2 regions of the Sinobaca sp. TMA16-18 genome follow, and region 1 is predicted to be linked to the other one. Evidence: predicted binding sites of a transcription regulator. Region 1 holds the regulator's gene; the other holds the start of a gene.
What was found. The regulator CtsR, encoded in region 1, represses protease genes until heat stress. The targets are predictions, from matches to a motif close to ATGGTCAATAAAGGTCAAACA.
Positions count from the first base shown of each region.

Region 2: the regulator CtsR is predicted to act here: its motif matches at 6,017-6,037, upstream of AC5W14_RS14890 (ATP-dependent Clp protease ATP-binding subunit).

Region 1 covers NZ_JCAKFM010000013.1:52,439-60,610, reverse strand. Annotated here, with positions in the region: rRNA gene rrf (5S ribosomal RNA) at 1-104, shown strand, start outside; gene AC5W14_RS16405 (MgtC/SapB family protein) at 228-935, shown strand; gene AC5W14_RS16400 (CtsR family transcriptional regulator) at 1,043-1,507, shown strand; gene mcsA (protein-arginine kinase activator protein McsA) at 1,535-2,077, shown strand; gene mcsB (protein-arginine kinase McsB) at 2,077-3,147, shown strand; gene clpC (ATP-dependent protease ATP-binding subunit ClpC) at 3,258-5,708, shown strand; gene radA (DNA repair protein RadA) at 5,827-7,200, shown strand; gene disA (DNA integrity scanning diadenylate cyclase DisA) at 7,228-8,172, shown strand, end outside.
Region 2 covers NZ_JCAKFM010000010.1:3,165-11,336, forward strand. Annotated here, with positions in the region: gene AC5W14_RS14860 (PilZ domain-containing protein) at 1-175, opposite strand, end outside; gene pta (phosphate acetyltransferase) at 284-1,288, opposite strand; gene AC5W14_RS14870 (TetR/AcrR family transcriptional regulator) at 1,645-2,250, shown strand; gene AC5W14_RS14875 (oxidoreductase) at 2,313-4,238, shown strand; gene AC5W14_RS14880 (enoyl-CoA hydratase/isomerase family protein) at 4,262-5,002, shown strand; gene hemQ (hydrogen peroxide-dependent heme synthase) at 5,086-5,835, shown strand; gene AC5W14_RS14890 (ATP-dependent Clp protease ATP-binding subunit) at 6,172-8,172, shown strand, end outside.

The DNA.
Region 1 (8,172 bases):
GCCAAGAGGTCCCACCCGTTCCCATGCCGAACACGGAAGTTAAGCTCTTGTGCGCTGATGATAATTGGGGGGCGACCCCCTGTGAAAGTAGGACGCTGCCGGGCCAATGCAAGCACTTTTCCCTTTTGGGAAGAGTGCTTTTTTTATATGTTCTTTTATACTATACTTTCATTTATATAGAGCTTTCATTGTTTTGCACATGCACAGCAGAGAACGGGGGACTTAGTATGGAGTCTATCTTCAATTATGATCTGGTTGTTATCTTTATCCGGCTTTTGGCAGCCGCCGCTTTAGCTGGTGTAATTGGAATAGAGCGAGAGATAAAGCGTCATCCCGCGGGCTTTCGAACGCATATGCTGGTGGGAACCGGTGCGTGCCTTGTTATGATTATGGCTCTGTTCGGCTTTCAGGATTATCTTCGTGTAAATGAAGATGTTGTCGCGTATGATCCGTCCAGGCTTGCGTCTTATGTGATTAGTGGGGTAGGTTTTTTGGGAGCTGGAACGATTATTGTACAGGGCGCCTCTATTAAGGGACTGACAACCGCTGCCTCCATTTGGGTGGTTGCGGCTATTGGTCTTGCAGCCGGTGCTGGTATGTACATTCCAGCCGCTTTTGCTACGCTGATCGTACTGCTCAGTCTTCTTTTATTAAATAAAGTGGACCGTATGTTTCGGCCATTTTCCGCATCGAATTCTATTACAGTCACTATGTATAAATATGCAGGTTCGTTGGGTGATATTATTCAAGCCCTTGAAAAGCAAAAAGTAGCGGTGACAAAAGTAAAAGAGCAAAAAATTGACGAGGGGAAATCGACGAGAATCTTTACCCTTCATGTAGAAGTCCCTCGTTCTGTAAAGCAGGCTGACCTATATGAGGCGCTCTATTCTCAGAGTGGAACGGTGGAAGTCGAAGTTACAATGACTATAACTTGAAATAGCTATGTATTTGTATTATATTAAAGTCAAAGATAGTCAAGGTCAATACCTTGTTATTGTTACGCGTTAGACCCTATAACGGCAGCGGACAGGAGGGTAAACCAGTGAAGAATATATCAGATATTATTGAGCACTACCTTAAACAAACGTTGACACAGAGCGAGAAAGATTTAATTGAAATAAAAAGAAGTGAACTGGCCAAGCAGTTTGAGTGCGTGCCTTCACAGATTAATTATGTTATTAGTACTCGTTTTACAATTGAAAAAGGATATGTTGTGGAGAGTAAACGAGGCGGCGGCGGGTATATCCGTATTATCCGTATTAAAGTAGATGACCATGTAGAATTGGTCGATCAGATTGTTGAACTGATTGGAAGCAAGGTGGATCAAGTATCTGCTGAAAGTATTTTAATGAGACTATTTGAAGAGGAAGCTATTTCCAAAAGAGAGGCTAATATTATGCTTTCTGCCGTAGACCGCACGGTACTTGCCTTAAAAGATCCGGAAGAAAGAGATTTTCTTAGAGCCCATTTATTAAAAGCCATGCTTCAAAGCCTTCGATATCGATAAGCTTACTACAGAAAGGAGGGCTCAGCCATGCTTTGTCAGGAATGCCAGCAGAGACAAGCCAGCCTTCATTTTACTAAAATAGTAAATGGTCAGAAAACAGAAGTTCATTTATGTGAAGAGTGCGCCCGGGAAAAAGGAGAAACAATTCATGGAACGAACAGCTATTCAATCCACGATCTGCTTTCTGGTATTTTAAAATTTGATAAACCATTAAAAAACGATAATTCAGCTCCCTACACTAAAGCCCCAAAGCCGCTGGTGTGTGATAACTGCGGCTTGTCTTATGAGCGGTTTGTAAAAACCGGGCGTTTCGGCTGCACGAACTGTTACGAAGCTTTTGAAGCAAAGCTGGATCCGATTTTTAAGAAAGTACACAGCGGAAACCTCCGCCACCACGGAAAAATACCTAAACGGTCCGGAGCTCAAATGCAGGTCCAGCGTGAAATCGATGAAGAGCGTCAAAAACTGAAAGACCTGGTGGCAAAAGAAGAATTTGAAAAAGCCGCCTCGATTCGCGACCACATTAAAGAGCTTGAACGGCAGATGAAACCGAAAGGAGAGGAAAGCTGATGTCTCTGGAACGGTTCATATCAAATGCGCTGAGCCCGTGGATGAAAGAAGAGAGCGGAGCAGAGAAGGATATTGTATTAAGTACAAGAATTCGGTTTGCCAGAAATCTTAATGATTATCCATTTCCTATTATTTCTTCCGAGCACTCGGCAGAAACGCTGAGAGGTTTTGTTTCCAAAGAACTAACCGAAAGCAGGGAAAGCTTTGCAGGCAGCCTGGAGCTGTTGAATATGGAAGAGCTTTCTAAAAATGAAAAAAAGATGCTGGTGGAAAAGCATCTAATCAGTCCTCATCTTGCAGAGCGCAGTACAGCTGGAGCGGTTCTTTTAAATGAAAAAGAATCGGTCAGCTTAATGGTGAATGAAGAAGACCACTTAAGAATACAGTGTTTGTTTCCAGGGTTTCAACCAGAAGAAGGCCTGCGCTTTGCCAATGAACTCGACGACTGGGTGGAAAGCAAAGTCACGTATGCGTTTGATGAAAAACGAGGCTTCCTGACGAGCTGCCCGACGAATGTCGGCACAGGGATGAGAGCATCGGTGATGATGCATCTGCCCGCGCTTGTGATGACGAAAGCTTTGAACCGGTTCCTGCCGGCTATTAACCAGCTTGGTTTTGTAGTCCGGGGTATTTACGGGGAAGGAAGCGAAGCGCTTGGAAACCTTTTTCAGATTTCCAACCAAACGACCCTCGGAAAATCAGAAGAAGACATTGTCGAGGATCTCCAGGGAATCGTACTCCAAATTATTGAACAGGAATACGAAGCAAGGCGTTCGGTTCTTAAGACGTCCCGTATTCAAATAGAAGACCGTATTTTCCGATCGTATGGAATATTATCAAACAGCCGGATTATAGAGACAAAAGAAGCCGCAAAACGCTTATCTGATGTGAAACTTGGTATTGACCTTGATTTAATAAACGATATAAAGGGTAATATTCTAAATGAGCTGATGATTCTTATGCAGCCTGGATTTCTGCAGCAATATGCGGATCGTCCACTCGAAGCTAAAGAGCGGGACGTGAGGCGGGCTTCTTTAATCAGGGAACGTATGAAAATAGAACCGCGTTAACCGGGTTCAGCTATTCTTCCTGCGTTTTTAATTCAAATAGAAGATTTATTTTTATATATTAGGTACAATCAACTAAAGAACTTAACTAACCTACGGAGGTGCATGGATATATGATGTTCGGACGATTTACAGAAAGGGCACAGAAAGTACTAGCCCTCGCGCAAGAAGAAGCCATTCGCCTTGGCCATAATAATATTGGCACAGAGCATATTTTACTGGGTTTGATTCGGGAAGGTGAAGGTATTGCCGCCAAAGCCCTTCAGGCTCTTAATCTGGGAACAGATCAAATACAAAAAGAAGTAGAAGCCTTAATTGGTTCAAGCCAGGAAGGTTCTAAAACCATTCATTACACGCCGCGTGCTAAAAAAGTTATTGAGCTGTCTATGGATGAGGCAAGAAAGCTTGGTCATTCCTATGTAGGGACAGAGCACATCCTGCTTGGATTAATCCGCGAAGGCGAAGGAGTAGCAGCCAGGGTCTTAAATAATCTTGGCGTCAGCCTTAATAAAGCCCGTCAGCAGGTGCTTCAGCTTCTTGGAAGCAATGACGGCTCAGGGAACCAGCAGCAGCCATCAGGCACCGGCGCATCCAATGCAAGCACGCCGACGCTTGACAGCCTCGCACGTGATCTTACAGCTGTAGCCAAAGAAGAAGGACTGGATCCGGTTATCGGCAGAAGCAAAGAAATTGAACGTGTTATTCAGGTATTGAGCCGGCGTACAAAAAACAACCCGGTCCTTATTGGGGAGCCGGGTGTTGGTAAGACAGCCATTGCAGAGGGTCTCGCCCAGTCTATTATTGCTAACGAAGTACCGGAAATTCTCCGCAACAAGCGGGTTATGACTCTGGATATGGGTACCGTTGTAGCTGGAACTAAATATAGAGGGGAATTTGAAGATCGTCTTAAAAAAGTAATGGAAGAAATCCGTCAGTCACAGAATGTTATTTTGTTCATTGACGAGCTGCACACTTTAATTGGTGCCGGTGGAGCGGAAGGTGCTATTGATGCATCGAACATCTTAAAGCCTTCTCTTGCACGTGGAGAACTGCAGTGTATCGGTGCAACCACTTTAGATGAATATAGAAAGTATATTGAAAAAGATGCGGCACTTGAACGTCGTTTCCAGCCTATTCAAGTAAATGAGCCGACTACAGACGAGTCCGTTCAGATCCTTGCCGGACTGCGCGACCGTTACGAAGCTCATCACCGCGTAAAAATCACCGATGATGCGATTGCAGAAGCTGTAAAGCTGTCTGACCGCTATATTCCGGATCGCTTCCTGCCGGACAAAGCGATCGACCTGATTGATGAAGCAGCTTCAAGAGTGAGGCTTCGCTCCTATACAGCTCCTCCAAACCTTAAAGAGCTGGAGCAGAACCTTGAAGAAACAAGAAAAGAAAAAGATGCGGCTGTCCAGAGCCAGGAGTTCGAAAAGGCAGCATCTCTTCGTGACAGCGAACAGCGCCTGCGTGAAGAAGTAGAAGACATGAAAAACAAATGGAAAGAAAAGCAGGGCCAGGAAAACACGGAAGTAACGACAGAAGATATTGCACAAATCGTTGCAAGCTGGACTGGTATTCCTGTTTCAAAAGTGGCAGAAGAAGAAACCGACCGCCTCTTAAGAATGGAAGAAATCCTCCACGGCCGTGTCATTGGCCAGGATGAAGCAGTAAAAGCTGTTTCCAAAGCGGTCAGAAGAGCAAGAGCCGGACTGAAAGATCCGAAACGCCCAATTGGTTCCTTTATTTTCCTTGGCCCTACCGGTGTTGGTAAAACTGAACTGGCCCGTGCCGTTTCTGAAACACTGTTCGGCGACGAGGAATCCGTTATTCGGATAGACATGTCCGAGTACATGGAACGCCACTCCACTTCACGTTTGGTCGGTTCTCCTCCAGGCTATGTAGGATATGAAGACGGCGGACAGCTTACAGAGAAAGTACGCCGCAATCCATACTCTGTTATCCTGCTGGATGAAATTGAGAAAGCCCACCCTGAAGTATTTAATATTCTGCTGCAGGTGCTTGAAGATGGTTTTCTTACCGATTCCAAGGGCCGCAGAGTCGATTTTAGAAACACGGCTATTATCATGACATCAAACGTCGGTGCGAGCATGCTGAAGAAGAACAAGTACGTTGGTTTTACTACGCACACAGATGAAAACAAAGATTATAATAATATGCGTGATAAGGTTATGGGAGAATTAAAAAATACATTCCGCCCGGAATTCTTAAACCGTATTGATGAAATTATTGTGTTCCACAGCCTGGAAAAAGAGCACATTGAAAAAATTATTGTCCTCATGGCTGCTGAACTGAAAAAGCGTGTTGCTGAACAAGGCATTGTTTTTGATCTTACTCAAAGCGCTCAGCAGAAAATTGCAGACGAAGGGTACGATCCGGAGTACGGAGCAAGACCACTGCGCCGCTCGCTTCAAAAGAACGTTGAAGACCGCCTCTCAGAGGAGCTTCTGCGTGGAACGATTGAAAAAGGAAGCACCGTTGTTATTGACGTACAAGACGGAGAATTCATCGTGGATACAAAATCAGGAGCGAAAGCATAAAACAGTTTTCCTGGAACAACTGTCCGGAAGTGCGTGTTCGCACTACGGACAGTTTTTTTCATCACAAAGCATGCTTAAGGTTATAAAAACGTACACCTAAGAGAACGGGAGAGTATATATGGCCAAAACAAAAACAAAATTCGTCTGTCAGGAATGTGGATACGAAACGACCAAATGGATGGGACGCTGTCCTTCTTGCAATCAGTGGAATACGCTCGTGGAAGAAATGGAGACTCCTTCTGCCGGCAAGGGAGAGCGTCGGTCATTTAATGAAAACAATAACCAGCAGCCTCAATCCATTACCAAAATAGCAGGAGATCAGGAGCCTCGTATTAAAACGTCCATGGAAGAATTAAACCGGGTGCTTGGAGGCGGAATTGTTCCAGGCTCGCTTGTGCTGGTAGGGGGAGATCCGGGTATTGGTAAATCGACCCTGCTGCTGCAGGTTTCTGCCATTTTGGCAGCCAGGCAGAAAAAAGTACTGTACATTTCAGGGGAAGAATCGATCAAACAGACAAAGCTCCGGGCTGACAGGCTTCACGTGACGTCAGATACGCTGTACGTATACGCGGAGACCGACATGGATTATATCGAAAAAGCGATAGATAATATCAAACCGGATCTGGTTATTATTGATTCCATTCAAACGGTTCATCAGCCGGCCGTCACCTCGGCGCCGGGGAGTGTGGCCCAGGTCAGAGAATCAACTTCTGCCTTTATGAGAATTGCCAAAAGCCGTAATATTGCAATATTTATTGTCGGACACGTTACAAAACAAGGTTCCATTGCCGGACCAAAGCTGCTTGAACACATGGTGGATTCAGTGTTGTATTTTGAAGGAGAACGGCATCATACGTTTCGGATTCTCCGGGCCGTAAAAAATAGATTTGGCTCTACAAATGAGATTGGTATTTTTGAAATGAAAGAAGCCGGGCTGGAAGAAGTGAAAAATCCGTCGGAGATTTTCCTGGAAGAACGCACGAATGGGATGGCAGGATCTGTCGTTGTTGCTTCGTTGGAAGGCACCCGGCCGATTCTAGTGGAAATGCAGGCTTTGATCGCGCCGTCGAGTTTTGCTTACCCAAGGCGTACCGCAACAGGCGTGGATCAGAATCGTATTGCTCTCTTAATGGCGGTGCTTGAAAAACGCCTCGGCATGCTGCTTCAAAATCAGGATGCATATATAAATGTTGCCGGCGGAGTAAAGCTGGACGAACCCGCAGTTGATCTCGGAATTGCGGTCAGCATTGCGTCGAGTTTTCGAAATCACGCTACGTATCCGGGAGATATTGTTATCGGCGAAATTGGCTTAACGGGTGAAATTCGTCGGGTATCGAGAATTGAAGAAAGAGTGCGGGAAGCCGCTAAGCTTGGTTTCACGAGAGCTATTATCCCCAAAAAAAATATGGACGGCTGGACGCCTCCTGCTAAAATAAAAGTCATAGGTGTCACGACATTAGAAGAAGCACTGGATACAGCCATATCCAGGTAATGTCTGCAGAAAAGGAAGAAACAGATCATGGAGGTCATAGAAATGGAAGAAAGCCGTCATACATTTATGAGAGAGGTGCTGCGCTATATTGCTCCAGGGACTGAATTAAGGCGTGGTATAGACAATGTGCTTAGAGCCAACACAGGAGGGCTTATAGTTTTAGGATATACAGATCAGCTGAAAGAAATGGTAGATGGCGGCTTTTACATTAACTGCGCGTTTTCCCCTGCGTATTTATATGAGCTTTCCAAAATGGACGGCGCGATTATTTTAACAGCGGACGGTGCTAAAATTTTATATGCCAATACTCAGCTTGTTCCCAATAATGATATCCCTTCGAGTGAAACCGGTATCCGCCACCGGACAGCCCAGCGTGTGGCAAAGCAGACCGGCAGCCTGGTCGTTTCCGTATCGCAGAGACGAAGGGTTATTACTCTTTATAAAGGGGAACACCGCTATTCCCTGCGCGAAATGGAAATGATTTTAACAAAAGCCAACCAGGGCATTCAAACCCTTGATAAATACAAATCGGCTTTGGATCAAAGCATCATTAATCTCGGGGCACTGGAATTTGAAGAAACTGTTTCGTTTCAGGATATCGCCCAGGTGCTCCACCGGGCAGAACTTGTGTTGCGCATTAAAGAGGAAATTCTTAATTATGTGCTCGAACTAGGTACGGAAGGTCGTCTGATTACAATGCAGCTTGATGAACTGCTGGCCGGTATGGAACAGGAAACAAATGACCTTATCAAAGATTATGTTAGAGATCCCCATACCAGTCCGGAAGCGGTATTAAAAGGACTTTCCAAATTGAACCGAAACGAACTGCTCAACGATAACGTAATAATGAGAGTACTAGGACACCCAGAGGCAGCTACTATACAAGATCAGTCGATATCCCCGCGCGGCTATCGCATTTTAAATAAAATTAAGCGCCTTCCTCCATATATTATTGAAAATGTCGTGCAGGGA
Region 2 (8,172 bases), on a different contig from region 1:
TTACTTGAAATCGGAGAGGAGAAAAGAACTGAAGTCCATTTCCGGAAAGATCAAGTATTTGAATAGGGCCTTCTTTGCTTTTTACCTCCACCTGCTTAACTTTATGGACAAATATAGCGGCCTCTAAAGGCTTATCTGTAAAATGAAAACGAATATTGCTTCTGCGATTGGACAAAATAGCCTCCTATGGTTATTTTTGTTTTAATTATACCCTTTGAGTGAACAACCTGCTACGAAAAACGGGCATGAAACCTAATAGGTTTCATGCCCGTTTTATACTATTTTATTTTTGGTTCGTCAATTGAGTTTTTTTTTCCATAATCGCCTGCTTCGCTGTAATCAAAGCAAGTTTGTAGACGTCTTTCATGCTGCATCCGCGGGAAAGATCGTTTACCGGTTTGTTTAAGCCTTGAAGAATTGGACCAATCGCATCATATCCGCCTAAACGTTGGGCAATCTTATAACCGAGGTTACCGGATTCCAGACTTGGGAAAATAAATACGTTTGCTTCTCCCTGAAGCGGTGAATCTGGAGCCTTCTGGCGTCCTACTGCCGGTACGAAAGCTGCGTCAAATTGGAACTCTCCGTCAATAACCAGATCAGGGCGGTCCTGCTGTGCTTTAACCGTTGCTTCTGATACTTTTCTTGTTTCTATTGAAGAGGCGGATCCTTTTGTAGAGAAGCTGAGCATCGCGACTTTAGGATCCAGATCAAATGCTTTTGCTGTCTCTGCCGTCGCAATCGCAATTTCAGAAAGCTCTTCCGCATTCGGGGAAATGTTGATAGCGCAGTCGGCAAATACAAACTTCTGGTCTTCCTTCACCATTATAAATACGCCGGACGTTCTTTGAATCCCCGGCTTTGTTTTAATAATCTGCAGTGCCGGACGAACCGTATCTCCCGTTGAATGAACCGCACCGCTGACAAGACCGTCAGCATAATCAAGATAAACGAGCATAGTGCCGAAGTAGTTTGGGTTTTTAAGCTTTTCCCGTGCGCTTTCTTCTGTTTCTTTTCCTTTGCGGCGTTCAACAAAGGCCGTTATTAATTCCTCATAATGCTCATACTGAACCGGATCAATAATTTTCACCTGGTCCAGCGACACATGAAGCTTTGCCGCTTTTGCTTTTACTTCCTCTTCAAGACCGATGATGATTGGCTTTAGGAGGCCATCCTCTGCAAGTTTAGCTGCTGCTTCTATAATACGATCGTCCTCTCCCTCTGGAAATACAATGGAAGGTTGATCTTTTTTGACTTGTTCTTTTATCTCTACGAAGAGATCGCTCACTAAAATTCCTCCTTTATTATTTAAACCGTTCAGGAAGTGTAGGTTAACTATAGGCGTATCGATTCGCTGCGTTGAATTCATTCTGGTTTCATCTCTCTATTCCTTAGGATACTCTTATTCCAACAAAAAATAAACGTAAATGCATAAAATAATCATTGTTCTAATTTTCGGAATTAAGAAAACAAAATGAAAGCTTGTGTTAAAAGCGTTTACAATGAAGGTAGGAATGAATATAGTTGCATATATTATTTTAAAATACTAAATTATACAAAGCTGCTGTATTCAATTAGTTCCCTCCATGCTATACTATTTTCACCTTTTCCCCCGTTAGCAATTGATGAAAGGAGAAAAAAATAATGAGTCCTAAACTAGGAATGGAAACCATCCGCCGGGAACAGATTATTCAATCTGCAAAAACATGCATCCTAACGTATGGGTTTGACCATTTTTCGATTAAAGATGTAGCCCGGACTGCCGACCTCAGCACAGGAGTTATTTATCACTATTTTAAAAACAAAAATGATCTTCTTGTTGAAGTCCTCAAAGAAGCGTTCGCAGTCTCTGAGGAAGATGTCCGCAGCACGGTCGATGCCTATCATCACCCCGATGAGAAATTTCACGCCTATCTTCGGACGGTGGCGTCTCTTCCGGATCATAATCAGCCGTTTTATACTATTTTATTAAACTATATGGCCCAATCGCCTTATGATGAAAAAATTAATGCAGTAGTAGGTCGTTTTCTTCATAACCTCGTTTTGTATTTGACTACTATTCTTGAAGAAGCGGAACGCCGGCACCTGCTGAACCATCCTTCTCCTTCAGCTCTTGCCCTTTTGATTATTAATCAGGCGACCGGAACCGCCTTTAACGAGCGCTATTTCTCTTCTGCTGTTGTAGAAGCCAACCGACACGCATTCATTCAGTTATTCCAATCCATGGTTGCCACTCCGGCTTCTTCATGAGTATAATAACAGTATCTTATTTATAATGATCGTTCGAAATAAATAAAAAAGGAGAATGCGTAATGTCGTATCCCGCTCTGCTTTCCCCTATATCTATTAACCAGCTCGTGCTTCCTACTAAGGTGATGATGGGTTCCATGCATGTTGGGTTAGAAGGGGAAGAAAACGGATTGGAAAAAATGAAAGCGTTTTATGTGCGCCGTGCTAAGGAACATGTCGGCCTTATTGTGACCGGAGGAGCGGCTGTAACCCCGGAAGGGAGCGGCGGAGCTAACTTCATGAGCCTCTATCAGGAAACAGATATTAAACAGTGGACAGAGCTTACAGACGCTGTGCATGAAGCAGGGGGACGTATTGCCGTTCAGCTCTTTCACGCCGGCCGTTATGCATACAAAGCGCTCACCGGACTGGACCCGGTGTCAGCTTCCCCTCTTCAATCATCCATTAATCCAGATGTGCCTGTGGAACTTACCGAAGAGGACATTCAGCGCACCATTCAGGCATTTTCTGATGCTGCCGTTCGTGCAAAGAAATCCGGTTTTGATGCGGTGGAAATTATGGGCTCAGAAGGCTATCTGCTCAATCAGTTTATGTCTCCGCTGACCAATCGGCGGACAGATCAGTGGGGAGGCTCCTTTGAAAAGCGCCTGCGTTTCCCGCTCGCTGTTGCAGAATCAGTCCGCAGAGCTGTCGGTCCCGGTTACCCGGTCATCTTCCGCATGTCCGGTCTTGATTTAATGGAAGGAAGCACGACAGAAGAAGAAACAATCATCTGGGCCGGAAAGCTTGAAGAAGCCGGTATGGATGCGCTGAACATCGGAATCGGCTGGCACGAATCCAGAACTCCAACCATTACGATGAAAGTGCCGAGAAATTATTTTACGCCTGTCGCAGCCTCCATCAAAAAGCGGGTAACCATCCCTGTAATTACTTCCAACCGCATTAATAACCCGGAAGATGCCGAAGCGATACTGCAGGAAGATAAAGCAGATATAGTCTCCATGGCCCGCCCATTTTTAGCGGATCCAGAAATTATTACAAAAGCGATAGAAGGCAGAACGGAAGAAATCAACACGTGCATTGCCTGCAACCAGGCCTGCCTGGACCATGTGTTTGAAAATAAGTCTGCTTCCTGTATGGTCAATCCCGAAGCAGGTCGGGAGCTGACCTTCATTATTAATAAAACAGCTGCGCCTAAAAATATATTAATTATCGGGGCCGGACCGGCCGGGCTGGAAGCGGCCCGGGTTGCTGCCTTGAAAGGCCATCATGTGACGCTTGCTGATGAAAAAGAAGAAATCGGCGGACAGCTGCTGTACGCCAGAACGGTACCGGGTAAATCCGAATTCAATGAAACGCTCCGGTATTATTCTGTGCAGCTGAAAAAACTAGGCGTATCTATCCGGCTGGGCACCTCTGTCTCGGCAGAACATCCGCTTGTGCAGGAGGCCGATGATATCATTCTCGCATCCGGTATTCTTCCCCGTCAGCCGGATATCAAAGGAATGGAAACGCATACCGTTTTTTCCTACCGGGACGTGTTTGAAGGAAACGCTGAACTGCAGGGGAAAATTGTAATGATCGGCGGCGGCGGTATTGCCTGTGATTTAGCCTTGGTGCTTCATAAAAAAGGGTATACAGATATTACGCTGCTGCAGCGGGGCCGAAAGTTTGCTAAAGGGCTGGGCAAAACTACACGCTGGATTACGCTCGGCGAACTCCGCCGCAATAATATACAAATGATCGGCGAAGTTACGTACAAAGAAATCACACCTGAAGGAGTCGTGATTGTCCATGAAGAGCAGGAAAAGCTTGAAACAGCTGATACGATCATTACGGCAAGCGGACAGCTCCCCAACCAACAGCTTGCCTCTGAATTGATGGAACACGGAAAACGAGTGCATGTGATCGGCGGCGCTAAGCATGCTGTCGGACTTGATGCCAAGTTTGCTATTTTGAATGGTGCAGAAACAGCGAATGCTCTGTAATTACTTTTAAAGGAGGGTTTCACGTGAAACAACATACAGTCTTATATGAGGTAAAGGACCACATAGCTTTGATTACACTGAACCGCCCTGAAGTTAAAAATGCTTTAAATACAGAAATGCATAAAGAACTCTACGAGTGTTTCCAGGAAGCGGCGGAAGATGAAACGGTTAAAGTAATAATTCTACAGGGATCCGGCGATGCGTTCTGCGCAGGCGCTGACTTGAAAAGCGTCTCTTCGGACAGCGCGGAAAGCTTTGACTACGGCGATTATCTGCAGGACACCTATAACCGTCTGATTCTCTTTATAGACAGTATCACTAAGCCGGTTATTGCCTATTTAAACGGGGTAACAGTAGGGGCAGGTTTAAGTATTGCGCTGGCCTGCGACTACCGGATTGCTGACAGCCGGGCCAAGTTAGCGCTCAGCTTTTTAAAGATAGGCCTTGTCCCAGACGCAGGAGCCTCCTACTTCCTCCCCCGTCTTGTCGGGTTAGGAAAAGCAATGGAGCTTACGCTCGGACAAACCATATCTGCAGAAGAAGCGTTCCGGATCAACCTCATCACCGCTATTGGAAATCCGGAAGAGTACGCTCATAAATTAGCTGCTATCCCCCCCGCCGCCTATGGATTGGCTAAGCAGAATATGAAACAGGGTTTCGAACACAGCCTTTCAGAGGTTCTCGATATGGAAGTATCGGCCCAAAGAGAAGCCGGACAAAGCCGGGAACATAAAGACGCCCTTCTCCGCTTCTTGAAAAAGTAGGCTGGTTTCCGCTTTTGAAGACCTGCGGACCTATGGTATAGTAGACATCGTGAGCAGGTTTTAGATAAAGGAGTGGACCATATATGAGTGAAGCATCCCAAACGCTCGACGGCTGGTTTTGTCTGCATGATCTCCGCAAAATCAACTGGACCGAGTGGAAAAAACTTTCCGGCGAAGAGCGCCACAGCATTGTAAACGAATTTATTCATATGCTGGAGGACTGGCAGCAGGTCGAAGACAACGGCGGCGGAAGCCATGCCGTTTATACCATTGTCGGCCAAAAAGCAGACTTGATTTTCATGATTCTGCGTCCGACGATGAATGACTTAAATGATATTGAAAATGCCTTCAACAAAACCAGGCTGGCCGATTATACGATTCCTTCCTACTCCTATGTATCCGTAGTAGAACTGGGAAACTATATGCCGCCTAAAGACGGCGGAGATCCAATGGATAATCCGGAACTCCGCAGCCGTATTTATCCCGTGCTTCCTAAATGGAATCACATCTGCTTTTATCCAATGGATAAAAAGCGGGAAGGTAACGACAACTGGTACTCCCTTCCTATTAAAGAACGCCGGGAGTTAATGCGTGCCCATGGCATGACAGGAAGAAAGTATGCCGGAAAGGTCAAGCAGATCATTACAGGCTCTGCAGGTCTCGATGACTGGGAATGGAGCGTTACCCTATTCGCCCATGAAGCCCTCCAATTTAAGAAAATCATTTATGAAATGAGATTTGATGAAGTGTCCGCCCGCTACGGCAAATTCGGACCTTTCTATGTAGGAAACCTGCTGGAACCAGAAAAAGCAGAATCCTTTTTTCACATCTAAGCAAATAATGTAAGAGAGCATCCGGAGCTGTTCCGGATGCTTTTTTTATGTTTAACTTTCTATGATTAAGGAAATACATTTCAAACGAACTTACTATTCCTATCTATGATTACTTTTTATCATATATTGTATGTACAGAGTTAAAAAGGAATTTTTTTTAAAAAGCAGTTAAAAATACTTGAAAGTCAAAGAAGGTCAGTATATAATAAATTCATAAGATCAAAGATAGTCAAAGTCAAAGCAGTTTCTTTGATTTATCCAATAAACACTACTACACTTACTAATTATCAAGATGCATTGTCTTTTCTATTAAAAGATAAAAGGAGGTTCACTACTATGAAGTGTGAACATTGTGAACAACGGGAAGCCCGTATCGAATTAAATATGAATATAAATGGACACCAGCAGAAAATGAATCTATGTGACGTATGCTACCGCGAAATCCGTCAGGAAATGAAGCAGCCTTCCAACGGATTTGGCAATCAGCCGGGGCAGTCCCCATTTGACCAGTTTTTCCAAAATATGATGAATTCACAGGCCGGCAATCAACAGCAGCAGCCTTCCGCCGGTAAAGGCGGCGGAAACAAAGGTGGCGGCGGCCTGCTTGATGAATTAGGAAAAAATCTATCGGACGCTGCGCGTGCCGGCATGATTGATCCCGTTATCGGCCGGCATAAAGAAGTCGAGCGGGTTATTGAAACTTTAAACCGCCGCAACAAAAACAACCCGGTTCTTATTGGAGAACCTGGTGTTGGTAAAACAGCGATTGCAGAAGGCCTCGCTTTAAAAATTCTCGAAAGCGATGTGCCAAACAAGCTGAAAAACAAGAAAATATACCTGCTCGACGTATCCTCGCTTGTAGCGAATACCGGTATCCGCGGTCAATTCGAAGAACGTATGAAACAACTGCTTCAGGAACTGCAGGATAGACAGGACGTTATTGTATTTATTGATGAGATTCATCAAATTGTAGGTGCCGGATCTGCCGAAGGCTCCTCTGACGCCGGTAACATTATGAAACCGGCACTGGCCCGGGGCGAAGTACAGATTATTGGTGCTACTACCCTTGCTGAATATCGGAAAATCGAAAAAGATGCCGCTCTCGAGCGCCGCTTCCAGCCGGTTATGGTCAATGAACCAAACAGCACGGATGCCGTTGCGATTCTTAATGGCCTGAAGCCGAACTACGAAGCCTATCATCAAGTATCTTATACAAAAGAAGCCATCGAGGCATGTGTGGCTCTTTCCAGCCGCTATATCCAGGATCGTTTTCTTCCGGATAAAGCCATTGACCTGATGGATGAAGCAGGTTCTAAGATTAACCTGCTCCACAGCAGCGATGATGAACTTGAAATTCAAAGCCGTCTGGAACAAATTGCGGCAGAAAAAGAAAAAGCAACCCAGCAGGAGAACTACGAAAAAGCAGCAAAGCTCCGTGATGAAGAAATCCGTTTGATCGAACAGCGTGATAAAGCGGCAGCCGGAGAATCCGTCAGCCAAAGCAAAGCAGAAGTAACGGTAGACGTGATCCAGCAGATTATTGAAAACAAAACCGGTATTCCTGTCCGTCGTCTTCAAAAAGACGAGCAGCAGAAAATGAAAGATCTTCCAGAACGCCTGAATGCCGATGTCATCGGCCAGGAAAACGCCGTGCAGAAAGTGGCAAGAGCCATTCGCAGAAACCGCGCCGGCCTCCGCCGCGGCAGCCGCCCTATTGGATCTTTCTTATTCGTCGGTCCTACAGGCGTAGGTAAAACCGAACTATCCAAGTCTTTGGCCAAAGAAATGTTTGGAGACAGAGAAGCCATGATCCGGCTTGATATGAGTGAATATATGGAAAAGCACTCCGTATCCAAGCTTGTTGGTTCTCCTCCGGGCTACGTCGGCCATGAAGATGCAGGTCAGCTTACAGAAAAAGTACGTCACAAGCCATACAGCATTATTCTTCTGGATGAAATTGAAAAAGCGCATCCTGATGTGCAGCACATGTTTCTGCAGATCATGGAAGACGGCCGCCTGACCGACAGCCAGGGCCGCACTGTAAGCTTTAAAGATACGGTTATCATTATGACTTCCAACGCAGGAACTGAACTGAAAAAAGTCAGTGTTGGATTTGGCAGCCAGGATGATGAAGAGCCGAAAGTAACCGAATCTCTTAAAAACTCCTTTAAGCCGGAATTTCTCAACCGTTTTGACAGCATTGTGAAATTCAGCGAGTTGAAACGCGAAGACTTGATTACTATCGTTGACATTATGCTCTCTGAAATTGTAGAAGCTGCACAAGAACAAGACATGAAGGTAGAAGTGTCCGATGAAGCAAAAGCAAAACTTGCTGAT